One region of the Saccharopolyspora sp. SCSIO 74807 genome, then DNA from elsewhere that is predicted to be linked to it. Evidence: riboswitches for the same ligand, from Rfam matches in the RefSeq annotation. Region 1 holds a riboswitch; each other region holds the start of a gene.
The links. A riboswitch is a leader RNA that binds a small molecule or an ion and turns the genes downstream of it on or off. The one in region 1 is predicted to bind thiamine pyrophosphate.

Region 1 (5,527 bases):
CCCGCTCCGGCGGAGACCGGGACCAGCGAGCCCAGCACTTCGAGCGCGCCGGAGCCCACCTCGGAAAGCGAACCCAGCTCGGAAAGCACCGTGCCGACGGCTCCGGAAACGACCGGCGGCAGCACCACGCAGCAGAGCCCCACTCGCGAAACCGGGCGGTCGACGGCTCCCCGGACCACCGGTCAACTGCCGCAGCCGTCCGAAACCGGGCGAATCGAGGTGCCGCAGCAGGAATCCAACCCGCAGTAACGAGTCGAACGCTTTTCGTGAGAATTCCCGGTGCCGGGCCCATCGCGGGCTCGGCGCCGGGAATTCTTCTTGTGGGATGCGTCGAAAGGTGGATGCGCGGTGCGCCTGGTCGCACCAATACTGCTCCCGTCGGGATCTTCGAGCCGAACCGCCGGATCTTCAGATAGGGAGCCCCATGAGACGCAGACTCGCGGCCAGAATGGCCGGCGCGGTCCTGCTGGCGGCGGCCACCGCCGCCGCGCTGACCGTGCCCGCCTCCGCCGCGCCGCAGCCCGCGCCGCTCGCCAAGGCGGCCACCCAGCTGGAGGCCATGCAGCGCGACCTCGGCCTCACCGCCGGGCAAGCGCTGGACCGGCTGCGCAGCGAAAGCACCGCGAACCGGGCCGACCGGACGGTGCGCGACCTGCTCGGGACGGCGTTCGGCGGTTCGCACTACGACGCGGGTCTGGGCAAGCTGGTCGTCGGCGTCACCGATGCGAACCTGCTCGACGAGGTGCGCGCGGCCGGTGCCGAGGCGAAGCTCGTGCGGTTCGGCGCCGACCGGCTCGGCGCGGTCGCCGACGGGCTGAACAGGAACGCGCCGCCGCAGGGCGTGACCGGGTGGTACGTCGACTCCGCCAGCAACTCGGTGGTGCTGACCACCGCGATCGGCTCGGCCGCGAAGGCGGCGGAGTTCGTGCGCTCCACCGGGGTGGACCAGCAGGCCGTGCGGGTCGTCGAGTCGCGCGAAGCGCCGCGCCCGCTGGCCGACGTGATCGGCGGCAACGCGTACTACAACGGCAGCACCCGCTGCTCGGTCGGCTTCCCGGTGCAGGGCGGCTTCGTCAGCGCCGGGCACTGCGGCAAGCAGGGCGAGGCGACCACCCAGCCGTCCGGCACCTTCGTCGGGTCGTCGTACCCGGACAACGACTACTCGTTCGTCCAGACCGGTCCCGGCGAGACGCCGCAGCCGCTGGTGAACGACTACGCGGGCGGCAGCGTCGGCGTCGCCGGGTCCGCCGAGGCCGCCGAGGGCGCGTCGGTCTGCCGGTCCGGTTCCACCTCCGGCTGGCACTGCGGCACGGTGCAGGCCAAGAACCAGTCGGTGCGCTACCCGCAGGGCGTCGTGTCCGGGCTGACCCGCACCGACGTGTGCGCCGAGCCGGGCGACTCCGGCGGTTCGTTCCTGGCCGGGGATCAGGCGCAGGGGGTGACCTCGGGCGGTTCCGGCAACTGCAGCCTCGGTGGCACGACCTACTTCCAGCCGGTCAACGAGATCCTCGGCGCGTACGGTCTCACGCTGCTCACCGGCTGATCCCGCTCTCCGGCCGAACGGATCGTTCGACCGACCGCCGCAGGCGAACGGTCCGTTCACTCCGGAAGAGCAGCGGGCGGCTCAGCCGGGGAGCCCGGCGCGGAGGGACTCGGCGGCGGCGCGCGGGTCTTCGGCCTCGGTGACCGCGCGGACCACCACGGCCCGCTCGGCACCGGCCGCGACCGCCTCGGCGAGGTTGTCGTGCCCGACGCCGCCGATCGCGAACCACGGCCTGCCGTGCCCGTGGTGCTCCGCGGCGTGCCGCACCAGCTCCAGCCCGGCCGCCGCACGACCCGGCTTCGTCGGCGTCGTCCACACCGGGCCGGTGCAGAAGTAGTCCACGCCCGGCTCGGTCGCCGCCGCGTCGGCCTGCACCACGTCGTGCGTGGAACGCCCCAGCACCACCTCGTCGCCGACGATGCGCCGCGCGAGCCCGACCGGGATGTCCTCCTGCCCGAGGTGCAGCACGTCGGCTTCGGCGGCCAGCGCCACGTCCGCGCGGTCGTTCACCGCGAGCAGCGCGCCGTGCCGCACGCACGCCTCGGCGAGCACTTCCAGCGCCGCCAGTTCTCGGCGGGCCTCCAACGGCGCGCCTTCGGCGCTCTTGTCGCGCAGCTGGATGATGTCGACCCCGCCGGACAACGCCGAGTCGGCGAAGTCCGCGAGATCACCCCGCTCGGTCCGCGCATCGGTGCACAAGTACAGGCGCGCGTCGGCGAGCCGAGCGCGGATGCCGTAACCGTCCAACCCTGGCATGTGACCGAGCTTAGCCCGCGGTCGGCGGCTGACTCCGCCTCGCGCGGTCGGTAACGTGGACATCGGTCCGCACGGGAGTCCGGGGGAGTACCGGACTGAGAGGGGGCGCCAGCCCCGACCGTCGAACCTGATCCGGGTCATGCCGGCGCAGGGAGCGCAAAATGTCGCACAGTTCCACCGGCCTCGCGGCCGCCCGTCACGTCTCCGCTCGACCGTCCGTAACCGTCGTGGGCGGCGGTGTCATCGGTCTCGCCATCGCGTGGTGCGCCGCGCGCGACGGAAGTCCGGTGCGCCTGGTGGACGCCGAGGAGCCCGCCGCGTCCTGGGTCGCAGGCGGGATGCTGGCCCCGATCGCGGAGGCATGGCCGGGCGAGGAAGAGCTGCTCGAGCTCGGCGCGGCTTCGCTGGCGCGGTGGCCCGATTTCGCCGCCGAACTCACCGCCGCCTCGGGCCTGCCGTCCGGCCTGCGCACCGAGGGCACGCTGGTGGCCGGAGCGGACGGCGCGGACCGCGCGGACCTGGACCGGCTAGCCGAGCATCTGGCGAGCGTGGGTCGCGAGGTCTCCCGCATCGACGGTCGCGCCGCGCGGAGGCTGGAGCCTTCGCTGGGCCCCGCGGTGCGCCGCGGCCTGGAAGTGCCCGGTGATCTCGCCGTGGACAACCGGATCGCGTTGGCCGCGCTCCGGGCGGCCGCGACGAACGTGGGCGTCGAGTTCGTCGCGGACCGGGCGCTGCGCGTGCGCCCCGGCGAGGTGGACTTCGCCGATTCCGCGCTGCGCAGCGACATCGTGGTGATCGCGGCCGGGGCGCACTCCGGCGCGCTGCATCCCGCGCTGGACGGCCGGATCCGCCCGGTGAAGGGCGAGGTGCTGCGACTGCGGGCGCGCGGCTCCGCGCTGCCGCCGCCGTCGCGCACGGTCCGCGGCCCGGTGCACGGCAGGCAGGTGTACTTGGTGCCGCGCGACGAGGGCGGACTGGTGGTCGGTGCGACGCAGTACGACGTCGGGTTCGACACCGACGTCACCGTCGGCGGGGTGCGCGACCTGATGAACGCCGCCGAACGACTCGTGCCCGGCATCGCCGAATACCAGCTGGTCGAGGCGGACGCGGGCCTGCGGCCGGGTACGCACGACAACTTGCCGCTGCTCGGCGAACTGGAGCCGGGCGTGCTGGTGGCCACCGGCCACCACCGCAACGGTTTCCTGCTCGCCCCGCTCACCGCCGAGGCGATCGTCGCGGCGCTGAGCGGCCGGGAACCGCCGCCGGTGGTGCGCGCGGCCGTGCCGGGCAGGGCCGTCGAGACAGGAGGTCGACCGTGCAGATCATGATCAACGGCGCGCCGCGTCCGCTCGGCGCGGACGAAACGCTGGCCACCGTGCTCGACGAGTTCGGCGTGCCGCACCGAGGTGTGGCCGTGGCCGTGGACGGGGCCGTGGTGCCCAGGGCTTCCTGGGCGGAGACCGAGCTGCGCGACGGCTCGGCGGTCGAAGTGCTCACCGCCGTGCAAGGAGGCTGACGTGGACGATCCGCTGCTGATCGCGGGCCGCGAGTTCGGCTCGCGGCTGATCACCGGAACCGGGGGTGCGACGAACCTGTCGGTGCTGGAGCGCGCGCTGCTGGCGTCCGGCACCGAGCTGACCACCGTCGCGATGCGGCGCGCGGACGCGGGCGGGCGCACCGGCGTGCTGGAGCTGCTGCAGCGGCTCGGCATCGAAGCCCTGCCGAACACCGCGGGCTGCCGCACCGCGGCGGAGGCGGTGCTCACCGCCCAGCTCGCGCGGGAGGCGCTGGAGACCAGCTGGGTGAAGCTGGAAGTGGTCGCCGACGAGGACACCCTGCTGCCGGACCCGGTCGAGCTGCCCGAGGCCGCCGAGCAGCTGGTGGACGACGGGTTCACCGTGCTCGCCTACACCAACGACGACCCGGTGCTCGCGCGCAAGCTGGAAGACCTCGGCTGCGCTGCGGTGATGCCGCTGGGCTCGCCGATCGGCACCGGGCTGGGCATCCGCAACCCGCACAACATCGAGATGATCGTGGCGCGGGCCGGGGTGCCGGTCGTGCTGGACGCCGGGATCGGCACCGCCTCCGACGCGGCGCTGGCGATGGAGCTGGGTTGCGACGCGGTGCTGCTGGCTACCGCGGTGACCCGCGCGAAGGACCCGGAGCGGATGGCCGCGGCGATGCGGGCGGCCGTCGACGGCGGCCGGCTGGCTTCCCAAGCGGGCCGCATCCCGCAACGCTTCTGGGCGCAGGCTTCCAGCCCCACGACCCCCTGAACCCCGTTCTCCAGGAGTGAACGGACCGTTCGTCCAATCTAGTCGGACCAACAGGCCGTTCACTCCGGAAAGATCAACCGGGGAGGGTGGCGTTCGGGCGTGTCGGGCAGGTGTGGCCGGAACCGGGTGGAAGGAGCGGTGCACGCCGGCGAAGGGTCTTCACTCGGATCGGTACCGCTCGCGGTGCGTCGCTTAGGCTCGTGGAGTGCCGTCGCTGACCTTGACCGCTCGCCTGTCCACCTCCGCGGCCCACACCCGGCGCGGCGTGGTCCGGCTGCACCCGGAAGTCCTCGATGCGCTCGGGCTGCGGCCGTGGGACGCCGTCGAGCTCACCGGCGGCCGGGTGACGGTCGCGCTGGCCGCGGCCGCCGACCGCGCGGGCCCGGCGGGAGTGCTGCTGCTCGATGACGTGGCGCTGATGAACCTCGGCATGACCGAGGGCGCGGAGCTCGGCGTCGCCCCGGCACGGGTGCAGCCCGCGCGGCAGGTGACCGTGGCCGGTTCTCGCCTGGCCACCGCCGCAGTCTCGGCGGAGACGGTGCGGCTGGCGCTGACCGGCAAGGTCTTCCGGCCAGGGGACACGGTTTCGCTGCTGCCGCAGGACCTGGCTCCGGCGACGGCGGCCAACGCGGGGCAGGTGCGCAGGCGGCTGTCCGCGGCGATCGGGATGACCTGGACCAACGAGCTGATCACCATCGCCGGTGCCGACCCGGACGGTCCCGTGGCGGTGACTCCGTCCACTGTGGTCGCTTGGCGCGGTGCTGCGGGGGAGCGCCCGGAAGCCGCCGCGGTGACCGCGCCGCCCGCGGCTCCCGCACCGGAGCCCGAACCGCACGCCGAACCACCGGTGCCGCTGCACGACCTGGCCGGTTCGCGGGATGCGGCGAACCGGCTCGCCGAATGGCTCCGGTTGTCCTTCGAGCAGCCCGAACTGCTGCGCCGCCTTGGCACG
Region 2 (5,527 bases), 1.3 Mb from region 1:
GCCGCAGATCTTCGCGGAAGCACCGCCCGCGGAATTCGACCCGGCCTATGCCGATCACCTCGCCGAGCAGTTCGCCCGGCACGCCGAAGACGTCGCCGCGGTGATCGTGGAACCCGTGGTGCAGGGCGCAGGAGGAATGCGGTTCCACTCCCCGGAGTACCTGCGGGTGCTGCGGGAACTCGCCGACGAGCACGACGTGCTGCTGATCTTCGACGAGATCGCCACCGGGTTCGGGCGCACCGGCGAGCTATTCGCCGCCGACCACGCCGGGGTCAGCCCGGACGTGCTGTGCCTGGGCAAAGCGCTCACCGGTGGGTACCTGACGATGGCCGGAACGCTGTGCACGCCGCGCATCGCCGAAGGGATCTCCGGCGGGTCCGTTCCGGTTCTGGCGCACGGGCCGACGTTCATGGGCAACCCGCTGGCCGCCGCGGTGGCCCGGGCGTCGACCGATCTGCTGCTCGGGCAGGACTGGAAGGCCGAGGTGAAGCGCATCGAGCGCGGGCTCACCAGCGGACTCGCTCCCGCCTGGGACCTGCCGGGAGTGGTCGACGTCCGGGTGCTCGGAGCGATCGGAGTCGTCGAGCTCGATCACGACGTGGACATGTCCGCCGCGAGCAGCGCGGCGCTGCGCAGCGGGGTGTGGCTGCGGCCGTTCCGGAAGCTGATCTACACGATGCCGCCGTACGTGACCGGGGACGACGACCTCGCCGCTATCTGCGCGGCCGCTCTCGCCGCGGCTCGGGAAGGCTGAAGATGTTCCTGATCGTCACCGGAACCGGCACGGAGATCGGCAAGACCGCGGTCACCGCCGCGGTCGCCGCGCTCGCGCCGGGGAGCACAGCAGTTGTCAAACCCGCGCAGACCGGGGTCGAACCCGGCGAAGACGGTGATCTCGCGCAGGTGCGAGCGTTGACGGGGCCGGTCACCACCGTCGAACTCGGCAGGTATCCGGAACCGCTGGCTCCGGCGACGGCGGCGCGCCGGGCCGGTGCGGAGCCAGTGCGGCCCAGCGCCGTCGCGGATGCAGCGCGGGAACTCGCCGGCACGCACGATCTCGTGCTCATCGAAGGCGCAGGCGGACTGCTGGTCCGCTTCGACGACGAAGGCGGCACGATCGCCGACATCGCCTCCGAACTGGAAGCTCCGGTACTGGTCGTGACGCACGCCGGCCTCGGGGCGTTGAACGTCGCCGCGCTCACCGCGGAGGCGTTGCGCACGCGCGGGTTGCGGTGCTCCGGTGTGGTGATCGGCGACTGGCCGCGTGAGCCGGACTTGGCCACGCGGTGCAACCTGGCCGATCTGCCGGAAGTCAGCGCGGCACCGTTGGCCGGGGCGTTGCCGCACGGCGCGACGGCTTCAGCCGCGTTCCGCGACATCGCGCGGACCGCGCTCGCTCCCGAACTCGGCGGCACGTTCGACGCCGAAGCGTTCCGGCGAGCGCACATCAGCTGAAAACCACCGCCATCCGGCGGCGCTGCTAGCGTGCCGAGCATGCCGCTCGAGGAATCTGTGCTGGTCATCGGTGCCGGCGTGGCCGGGTTGAGCACTGCGGTCACGCTCGCGGAAACCGGAACCCCGGTGCGCATTCGCACGTCGGAACACCCGCGCGCGACGACCTCCGCAGCCGCCGGCGCGATGTGGGGACCGGCGCTGCTGCAACCTGCCGACCGGGTGCTGGGCTGGGTCACCACCTCGTACCACCGGTTCGTCGAACTCGCCGCGGACCCGGCGACCGGCGTGCACCTCGAGTACGGGCGGATGGCCGCGCGCTTCGACCTGGGAGACCAGGTGCCACCCGAGGCGGAACTGCTGCCGGATCTGCGCCGCTGCCGGCCCGACGAACTACCGGAAGGTTTCGTCAGCGGCTACCGCGGGACCGTTCCGCTGATCGACATGCCGCGCTACCTGGACCACCTCACCGAACGTTTCCGCGCGGCCGGCGGGGAATTACTGCACAGCCCGGTGTCCTCGCTGGCGGAAGCGGCGGAGGAAGCGAGCGTCGTGGTCAACTGCACGGGAGTCGGCGCGCACGAACTCATCGGTGACCCCGGTGTCCGCCCGGTGCGCGGTCAGCAGGTCGTGGTCCGCAATCCCGGGATCGACGAGTACTTCGTGGAAATCGGACAGGGCGAGGAGCCCGTCGCCGTCATGCCGCACGGCGGCCACGTCGTGCTCGGCAGCACCGCCGTGGAACACGACTGGTCCCGGACCGCCGAGGGCGGGACGACCGACGGCATTCTTCGCCGTTGTGCGCGAGTTGACCCGCTGCTGTCCGGGGCCGTCGTGTTGGAGGAGAAGGTCGGGCTGCGTCCCGGCAGGGACGCGGTTCGGGTCGAGGTGGAGCGATTCGGCGGTGCGAAGATCGTGCACAACTACGGTCACGGCAGCTGCGGGGTGGCGCTGTCCTGGGGCTGCGCCACCGAAGCAGCCGAACTCGCGCGCGGTTGACGAAGCTCAGGTTTGGGAGAGCGCGTCGACGACTCCGTCGATCTCCTCGGCCATGGACACGTCCTTGGCGGTGATGCCGCCTTCGGAATGCGTGCTGCAGTAGAACGTCACCTTCCGCCACCGCACGTCGAAGTCGGGGTGGTGGCCCTCGTTCTCGGCGATCTCCGCGATCCGGTTCACGCCCTGGATGGCCTGCGGGAAGCTGTCGAACTCGACGGTCCGGGACAGCCGGGTGCCGTCCTGCTCCCACTCCGGCAGGCTTCGCAGCGCCTCGGAAACCTGCGTGTCGTTCAATAGTCCGGTCATGCCCACATGGTGGTACTTGATCGCGCCGGATGCGACCTTCGGGCATCCGTTGGCGTGATCGGCACGTAGACTGCTCGCGCCACGGGAGTCCAGCGCGCTGGGCTGAGAGGAGGGGCTCTTCCCCTCGACCGTCCGCACCTGAACCGGATCATGCCGGCGCAGGGAGGTACCGCGATCCGCTCGACGTCGCGTGGCCGATATCGGCTCGCCGTTCGGGAGGATCGTTGCCCCGCTTATCACTGTCCCCTTCCTCGCAGCACCGCTCGTTGCGATGGACCGCGTTGGTCCGGTGGGTCGCGGCGGTCGCCGTGATCACGTTGACCGCCGGATGTTCGCTCCTGGTCGGCCAGGAGCCCGCGCAGCGCACGGTGACCTTGGTCGCGCACGACTCGTTCGTGGTGGATCCCCGGCTGCTGGCGGAATTCGAGCAGCGTTCCGGAATCCACGTCGAAGTCCGCACCAGCGGCGACGCCGGTGAGCTCGCCAACAAGCTGGTGCTGTCCAAGGCAGCGCCGCTCGGGGACGTCGCCTACGGCGTGGACTCGACCTTCGCGTCCCGCACGCTGCGGGAAGGCGTGTTCGCGCCGTACCGGGCCGCCGATGCCGACCAGGGACCGCATCGCTACGCCCAGGACCGGCAAAACCGCCTCACCGCGGTGGATGTGGCGGACGTGTGCGTGAACATCGACACCGAGTGGTTCGCCGCGCACCGGATGCCGGAGCCCGCGACGCTGCGAGACCTCACCGAACCGCGCTACCGCGGCCTGACAGCCGTTCCGGATCCGACGACGTCCTCGCCCGGCTTGGCCTTCCTGCTCGGGACGGTCGCTGCGTTCGGCGACCCGGGATGGCAGCAGTACTGGCGGGAACTCGCGGCGAACGACGTCAAGCTCTCCTCCGGTTGGGAGGAGGTCTACAACCAGGACTTCTCCGCTGCCGCCGAACACGGGCCACGCCCCATCGTGCTGTCCTACGCCTCGTCGCCGGCCGCGGAGGTCGGCGACGACGGCAAGCCGCGCACCAAGGCGCTGCTGGACACCTGCTACCGGCAGGTCGAGTACGCGGGCGTGCTGGCCGGGGCGAAGGACCCGCAGGGCGCTGGTCAGTTGGTCGACTTCCTGCTGTCGCGGGAGTTCCAGCGCCAAGCGCCGGAACAGATGTACGTCTACCCGGCGGTGGACGGGGTGCCGCTGCCACCGAACTGGTCGGCCAGCGCACCGCTGCCGCCGCGACCGGCCGAGCTGCCCGCGTCCGAAGTGGAGCGGAATCGGGACCGCTGGGTCCAGCAGTGGCGAACCTTGGTTCGCGGATGAGCCCGCACAACCGGCTGGCGGTCCCGGCAGCCGCGAGCGTCGTGCTCGGATTCCTCGGGCTGTTCTTCGCATGGCCGGTGGCAGCGATCATCGGAATGGGGCTGCACGGGAACGTCGGCGAGGTGCTGGCGGAGGCGTCGACCTGGCGGTTGGTGGCGTTCACGCTCGGACAGGCAGCGGCGTCCACAGCGGTGGCGCTGATCGCGGGCGTGCCGTTGGCGTACGTGCTGGCTCGTTCGTTGATCCCGGGCCGTGCGGTGCTGCGTGCGGTCGTGACGGTGCCGTTCGTGTTGCCGACGATCGTGGTCGGCATGGCCTTTCGCGCGCTGTTCGACGTCGATTCCGGTGCGGTTCTGCCGATCGTGCTCGCCAACGCCTTCTTCAACGTCGCGGTCGTGGCGCGCACGGTGAGCGGGTTGTGGAGCCACCTCGACCGTCGGGCCGAAGACGCGGCCCGATCGCTGGGAGCGTCGAAGCTGCGGGCGTTCACCTCGGTCACGTTGCCCGCGCTGCTGCCTGCGCTGGGGTCCGCGGCCGCCGTGGTTTTCCTCTTCTGCGCCACGAGTTTCGGTGTGGTGCTGGTGCTGGGCGGCGGGCAGTACCGGACCTTGGAGACCGAGATATACCTGCGCACGGTGCAGTTGCTGGACCTGCCGGGTGCGGCGGCGCTGTCGCTGTTGCAGCTGGCGGCGGTCGTGACGGCGTTGCTAGCGGCCTCGTTCGCGCGGCGCCGCAGGGAAACCGCGTTGCGCCTGCGGTCCGCAGCGGGCACTGCGCGCCGTCCGCAAGGCGCGCAGTGGCTCGTGGTGGGGGCGGCGGGCCTGGTGGTTTGCGGATTGCTGGCGCCGATCGCCGGCTTGCTGGTGCGCTCGGTGTCCACAAGGGATGGTTGGGGCCTGGCGGGATATCGGGCGCTGCTGGGCACCGGGCAGCAGGGGACGTTGGAAGTCACCGGCCTCGAGGCCGGGTTGAACTCGGTGCGCACGGCCGTCGACGCGACCTGGATGGCGTTGCTGCTCGGATTGCTGGCGTCGTTCGTGCTGGTCGCCGTGCGGCGGCGCGCGCTCGCCGAGTCCCTTGACGTGGTGCTGATGGTGCCGCTCGGAGTCTCCGCGGTGACCGTCGGTTTCGGATACCTGATCACGCTGCACCTGTTGCCCGGCGACCTGCGGACTTCGCCGCTGCTGGTGCCGTTCGCGCAAGCTCTCGTGGTGACGCCGCTCGTGATCCGCATGGTGTTGCCGGTGCTGCGGTCCATCGACGACCGGCTTCGGCAGGCGGCGGCGACGCTCGGGGCCGGGCCTTGGCGGGTGCACCGGGAGGTGGACGTGCCGTTGGCGGCGCGGTCCGTGCTGGGCGCGGCCGGGTTCGGATTCGTGGTCGCACTCGGCGAGTTCGGGGCGACCAGCTTTCTCGCCCGGCCGGACGCGCCGACGTTGCCGGTCGCGATCGGGCGG
Region 3 (5,527 bases), 1.7 Mb from region 1:
TCTCCCCAGGCGGAGCCACCACCACCACACTGCCTTCGTTGACGAACACGGCCATGTTGCGCCGCCGCCCAGCCACGTCGCGGCAGTTGACCTGCCACTCCATGCTCTCTCCCACGCAGACCTCCTCGTCCGGGTGCGCACTCCACGGCGTGTGATGGTTCAGAATCACGGTTGTGACGGTGCTTCGCCCGATTAATCGCGCGGAAACCTCGCGGCGTCACACCATCGGCCGCACGGCGGCCTCGGATAGCGGGCCGTGCCCGGATCCGGCCGCCCTCGGGCGTGCGCGGTGATGCGGGAGACTGCTGATCGTGACTGGTTACGACGGGCTGGTGTGGCGGACGCTGCACCGGGTGCTGGCGGTGCTCGCGATCGGCGTGCTGGGCCTGCTGATCGGCCTCGGCTCCAGCGCGAGCAGATCGGACTCGCTGCTGGGCGTGCTGGTCGTGGCGCTGGTCGCGCTGCCGGTGGCGCTCACGCTGCGCCGGATGTCGCCGACCGCCCGCGGCAATCTGCGCCTGCTGCCCGGGCGCAGGCCGCTGATGACGGCGCAGGCGGTGCTGCTCGGCCTCGTCGCCGTGCTGGTGCTGTGCTGGTCGGCGGGCAACGCGATAGCGCCGGGCACGCTGGCGCCGCTGCCGCTGGCGCTGGTCGGGGTGTTGCTCGCCGCCGTGCTGGCGCTGCTCGGGTGGATAGGACACCGGATGAGCCGCTGAGCCGCAGTGCCCGGGCGGTTGCCGAGGTGGCGAAAGCGGCTCACGCCGCTTCGAAGAAGACCGGCAACCATGCCGAGCTCGGGTTCCGAGCGGGCACTCAGCGGACCGGCAGCGGCTCGCCGTGCTCGGCCGCCGGCCGCGGCCCGAAGATCCGCCGCTCGGCCGCGCTGATCGGCACGTCGTTGATGCTGGCCTCGCGCCGTCGCATCAACCCGTCTCCGGTGAACTCCCACAGCTCGTTGCCGTAGCTGCGCCACCACTGGCCCGCGGCGTCGTGGCACTCGTACTGGAACCGCACGGCGATGCGGTCGCCCTGGAACGCCCAGAGTTCCTTGCGCAGCGCGTACTCCAGCTCGCGCGACCACTTCTCGCGCAGGAAGTCCGCGATCTCGGCCCGCCCGGTGATGAACCGGTCGCGATTGCGCCAGACCGAATCCGCGGTGTAAGCGGCGGCGACCTGCTCGGGGTCCTGGGTGTTCCAGGCGTCCTCGGCGGCCTGCACCTTCTGCCGGGCGGTCTCCTCGGTGAACGGCGGGAACGGCGGGCGTGCGGTCACGGTGCCTTCCTCTCGGCGTTGCCCTCTCGGCGCGGCGATTGCGGGAGATCCCGGCAGCGGCGGTGTCGCTGCGGACGCGGCAACGGCGGTGACCTGCGCGGGCCACCGCCGCGTGCCGGGAACCGCTCAGGCAGGCCGGACGACCAGGCCGCGCGGCTCGGATGCGAACGTCAGCGCGCCCTCGAACTCGGCGATCGGCAGTTCGTCGCGCACCAGCCGGTGCGGCCCCTCCGAGATCTCGATGCGCACCTCGGCGGCGGTGAAGGTCTGCTCGGCGAAGTCCGGCCCGGACAGCTGGATCTCCAGCGCCCCATCCTGCAGCGTGATGGCGACGGCGCCACCCGGGACCGACAACGGCTCGCCGCCGGTGGTGAGGGTGAGGCTGCCAGCGCCGCCGTGCTCGGGGCGGACCGCGACGTGCGAGAGCGCGACGTCGCGCCGTCCTTCGGCGCTGGTCACTCCGATGACGTCGCGCGCGTCCTCGACCGGCGAATCCCCGTCCTGCTGCGGCGCCAGCAGCGGCGCCCGCAGCTTCGCGGCCAACCGGTGCGGCTGCCAGGAACCGGCGCCGATCAGGTTCACCACGCTGGCGACCTCGGTGCCGTCGACCAGCCGCTCGCTGCCGGGCGCGGGCGTGATCTCGATCGCGGGGATGTCGCGTTCGTCCAGCAGCTCGCGCAGCGCCTTCGCGCGCTGCCTGCTGTTGCGGTCGAATCCGCGGGTGATGGCCACCGCCCCGGACGTCCCGGCCTGCGCCGCGGCGTCGGCGAGACCGGCCAGCGGTGCCCAGACCTGCGCCGGGTCCGGCCGGGAAGTGCGGCGGGACCGGGCGAACTGGGGGGAGTCGGTTGTGGTCTCCATTGCCCCAACCTTAATCCGCCGCACAGGGTTGCCTCACTAGGTGATCAGGGCTGCCCGGTGTGAGTTCGATCGCGCCGTCGGCACCGCGCGGGGTCGCGGCGGCGCTGCGTCAGGTGGAGATCCCCACTGCGAGGCGGCGTCCGACGTTCAACGGCAGCGCGCTCAGGAATCCCAATTGGTGATCATCAGCTCGTCGTCGCGCGCCAGTTCCTCGTCGACGCGCTGCTCGCAATCCGGGCAGCGCTCGGTGATCCGGCGGCTGCTGGGCTCCTTGCTGGCGGGCCAGGTCTCGTGCGGGAGCTTGATCGTCGTCGAGCACAGCGCGACCACCGGATCCCCGGCCGGTCTCGCCCCCGGGCGCACCGTGATCGCGTGCCGGACGCGTTCGCCTGCGCCGACGATCCACCACACGTGCTCGCGATCGGGGAACACCGCTCCCACCCCCACATCTCCTCGGACGCTGCGCCGTCCTGCCGCGGCCTGTGGCCGATCTCGAACCTTAGACGGTGCGCTCAGCCGCCGGGTTGCATCCGCGTGGCAACCGGTGCGGTGCCAATGCGAGCCGTCCCGCAACGGATGCACCGTTCCGGATCATCTGTTCCGGCCGGGCGGTGGTGCCGGTCGTGGTCCGTTCGACCCAAGGTGATCAGCTACATCCTGTTTCACATGGTGATCATTATCACCGATGCGACAGCGGGGTCGAGCCGTCCGGCGGAACCCTCCGCGGCACGGCGCTTCGCCAGGTTGACCGTGCTTGCTAGCTTGAGAGCAGTGACGCGGGGTGCCCACCAGGGCTGAGAGCAAACCCGTCGAACCTGACCTAGTTCGAACTAGCGGAGGGACGTCACCGCCGTGACAACTCGCGCCGATGCACCGCAAGCCGCCGGGCGGCTCGACCTGTCCGTGTACCTGGTCACCGACACCGAACTGTGCGGTGCCAGAGGGGTGCCGCGGACGGTGCGCGAAGCCGTGGCCGGTGGCGCGACGGTTGTTCAGGTCCGCGATCCGCGCGCCACCGGCAGGCAGCTGTGCGAGCTGGTCACCGCGGTGCGCGCCGAACTCGCCGAGTTCCCGGCGGTCCCGCTGCTGGTCGACGACCGGCTCGACGTGGCGCTCGCGGCAGGCGCCGACGGCGTCCACTTGGGACAGAGCGACGTGCCGCCGGAGCAAGCGCGGCGGATCGCGCCCGAGCTGCTGATCGGCTGGTCGGTCTCGGACGCCGCGGAACTCGCCGAGACCGCCGCGTTCCCGCCCGGCACCGTCGACTACCTCGGCATCGGCCCGGTGTTCGGCACGCCGACCAAACCCGAAGCCGCGCCCGCGCTCGGCGTCACCGGGCTGCGCGAGCTCACCGCCGCGACCGAACTGCCCGCGGTCGCCATCGGCGGCGTGCACGCCGACAACGCCGCCGAGATCGCCGCGACCGGCGTGCGCGGGCTGTGCGTCGTCTCCGAGATCTGCGCGGCCGCCGATCCGGCATCGGCCGCGGCCCGCCTGCGAAAGGTGTACCGATGATTCCCAACGTGCTGACCATCGCCGGGACCGACCCCAGCGGCGGGGCCGGGGTCCAGGCCGACCTCAAGGCGTTCTCCGCCAACGGTGCTTACGGGATGTCGGTCATGACCGCGCTCGTCGCGCAGACCACCACCGGTGTCTCCCAGGTGCACGAGATCCCGCCGGAGTTCGTCACCGCCCAGCTCACCACGCTGCTCGACGACGTCCGGGTGGACGCGGTGAAGATCGGGATGCTCGCGAACGCCGAGGTGATCCGCGCCGTCGTGGCGGTGCTGGACCGCTACAACCCGCCGAACGTGGTGCTGGACCCGGTGATGGTGGCCAAGAGCGGTGATCGGCTGCTGGCCGCCGAAGCGGTCGAGGTGCTGCGTGACGAGCTGCTGCCGCGGGTCGAGCTGATCACCCCGAACCTGCCGGAGGCCGCGGACCTGCTGGGCGAGCGGGAGATCGCCGAGTCCGCCGGGATGCCGGGCGTCGCCGACCGCCTCGCCGGGCTCGGCGCCAAGCAGGTGCTGCTCAAAGGCGGCCATCTGCGCCAGGGCGCCAGCGTCGACCTGCTCCGCGGCGACGGCGCGGCGCAGTACCTGCGCGGCGAGCGGGTCGAAACGACCAACGACCACGGCACCGGTTGCACCCTGGCCGCCGCGATCGCCGCGCTGCGCCCGCAGCGGGCGAGCTGGGAGGAGGCCGTGCGGGAGGCCAAGGACTACCTGACCGAGTCGCTGCGCGCCGCCGGACGGCTGGACGTCGGCCGCGGGCACGGACCGGTGCACCACTTCCACCGCTGGTGGTGAGTTGAACCCCGCCTGCCACGGCGGAGAAATCCGGCCTCGCGAAGGAGTCGCCCGATGAGCAAGCTGCCCGATCCGCCCGCCGACGGCTTCTGCGCCGGTGCCTGGGAGCACACCGCCGAGTTGCAGCGGGCCACCGTCGAGCACCCGTTCAACGCCGCGCTCACCGACGGCACGCTGGACCGCGAGCGGTTCGCGTTCTACATCGTGCAGGACGCCCGCTACCTGGTCGGCTTCGCGCAGGCGCTGTCGGCAGCCGCGACCCGCGCGGACGGGCCGCAGGACGCGGCGTTCCTGGCTGGCAACGCGCAGGCGGCGCTGGTCGAGGAGCGCCGGCTGCACGCCGGATACGTCGAGGAGTTCGGGCTGACCGAAGCCGACATCGCCGGGGTGCCGACCTCGCCGTCCTGCCTGGCCTACACCTCGTTCCTGCGCGCGAACGCGCTCTCCGAGCCGTACCCGGTGCTGCTCGCGGCGATCTTGCCGTGCTTCTGGGTGTACCAGCACGTGGGCAGCGAGATCCTCGATGCGGTGGGCGACATCGCGGCGCACCCGTACCGGCGGTGGATCGAGACCTACGCCGACGACGAGTTCGCCGAATCTGTGCGCGGCGCCCGGGAACTCACCGACCGGGTCGCCGAAGCCGCCGACGAGCCGACGCGGCAGCGGATGCTCGAAGCGTTCACCCGCGCCAGCGAGTACGAGTGGCTGTTCTGGAACAGCGCGTGGATCCGGGAGGAGTGGCCGACCGCTCGCTGGTTGCCGTGATCTTCCGGTCTCGGGTGGTGCTCGTGACCGGACGCACGTGGTCCCGCTGCTAACGTATCCGGCCGTTCGCGACGATTACCGAACGTCACGTCCGGTCGGACGTGTTCCGGTGTGGGATGTCTTTTCCCACCGCGCAGTCTGGGATTCGGTGGGCCTTGAGCACAGGTTCGTCCATTTTGATCATGATGGCGGGGATGATGGTGCCGATCCTGGCGGCCGCCCCGTTCTACATCGCGGACCGACGGGCCGATTCGGAACAATCCACGCAGGATTCCGACGACTGACGCACCGGCGAGACCGGACCCGGTTGGCAACGGGAA

Region 2: linked by a shared signal. The riboswitch ahead of V1457_RS12040 (thiamine ABC transporter substrate-binding protein) and the one ahead of thiO (glycine oxidase ThiO) in region 1 are both predicted to bind thiamine pyrophosphate.
Region 3: linked by a shared signal. The riboswitch ahead of thiE (thiamine phosphate synthase) and the one ahead of thiO (glycine oxidase ThiO) in region 1 are both predicted to bind thiamine pyrophosphate.

The regions. Positions count from the first base shown of each region.
Region 1 covers NZ_CP146100.1:1,276,755-1,282,281, reverse strand. Annotated here, with positions in the region: gene V1457_RS05655 (hypothetical protein) at 1-249, shown strand, start outside; gene V1457_RS05650 (S1 family peptidase) at 425-1,543, shown strand; gene thiE (thiamine phosphate synthase) at 1,625-2,299, opposite strand; TPP riboswitch at 2,361-2,470, shown strand; gene thiO (glycine oxidase ThiO) at 2,461-3,627, shown strand; gene thiS (sulfur carrier protein ThiS) at 3,624-3,815, shown strand; gene V1457_RS05630 (thiazole synthase) at 3,817-4,575, shown strand; gene V1457_RS05625 (AAA family ATPase) at 4,781-5,527, shown strand, end outside.
Region 2 covers NZ_CP146100.1:2,622,343-2,627,869, forward strand. Annotated here, with positions in the region: gene V1457_RS12020 (adenosylmethionine--8-amino-7-oxononanoate transaminase) at 1-754, shown strand, start outside; gene bioD (dethiobiotin synthase) at 757-1,455, shown strand; gene V1457_RS12030 (FAD-dependent oxidoreductase) at 1,495-2,451, shown strand; gene V1457_RS12035 (4a-hydroxytetrahydrobiopterin dehydratase) at 2,458-2,757, opposite strand; TPP riboswitch at 2,829-2,939, shown strand; gene V1457_RS12040 (thiamine ABC transporter substrate-binding protein) at 3,039-4,070, shown strand; gene V1457_RS12045 (iron ABC transporter permease) at 4,067-5,527, shown strand, end outside.
Region 3 covers NZ_CP146100.1:2,957,396-2,962,922, forward strand. Annotated here, with positions in the region: gene V1457_RS13665 (hypothetical protein) at 1-103, opposite strand, end outside; gene V1457_RS13670 (hypothetical protein) at 312-716, shown strand; gene V1457_RS13675 (nuclear transport factor 2 family protein) at 814-1,272, opposite strand; gene V1457_RS13680 (hypothetical protein) at 1,399-2,133, opposite strand; gene V1457_RS13685 (hypothetical protein) at 2,296-2,574, opposite strand; TPP riboswitch at 2,901-2,992, shown strand; gene thiE (thiamine phosphate synthase) at 2,986-3,648, shown strand; gene thiD (bifunctional hydroxymethylpyrimidine kinase/phosphomethylpyrimidine kinase) at 3,645-4,442, shown strand; gene tenA (thiaminase II) at 4,497-5,207, shown strand; gene V1457_RS13705 (hypothetical protein) at 5,363-5,491, shown strand.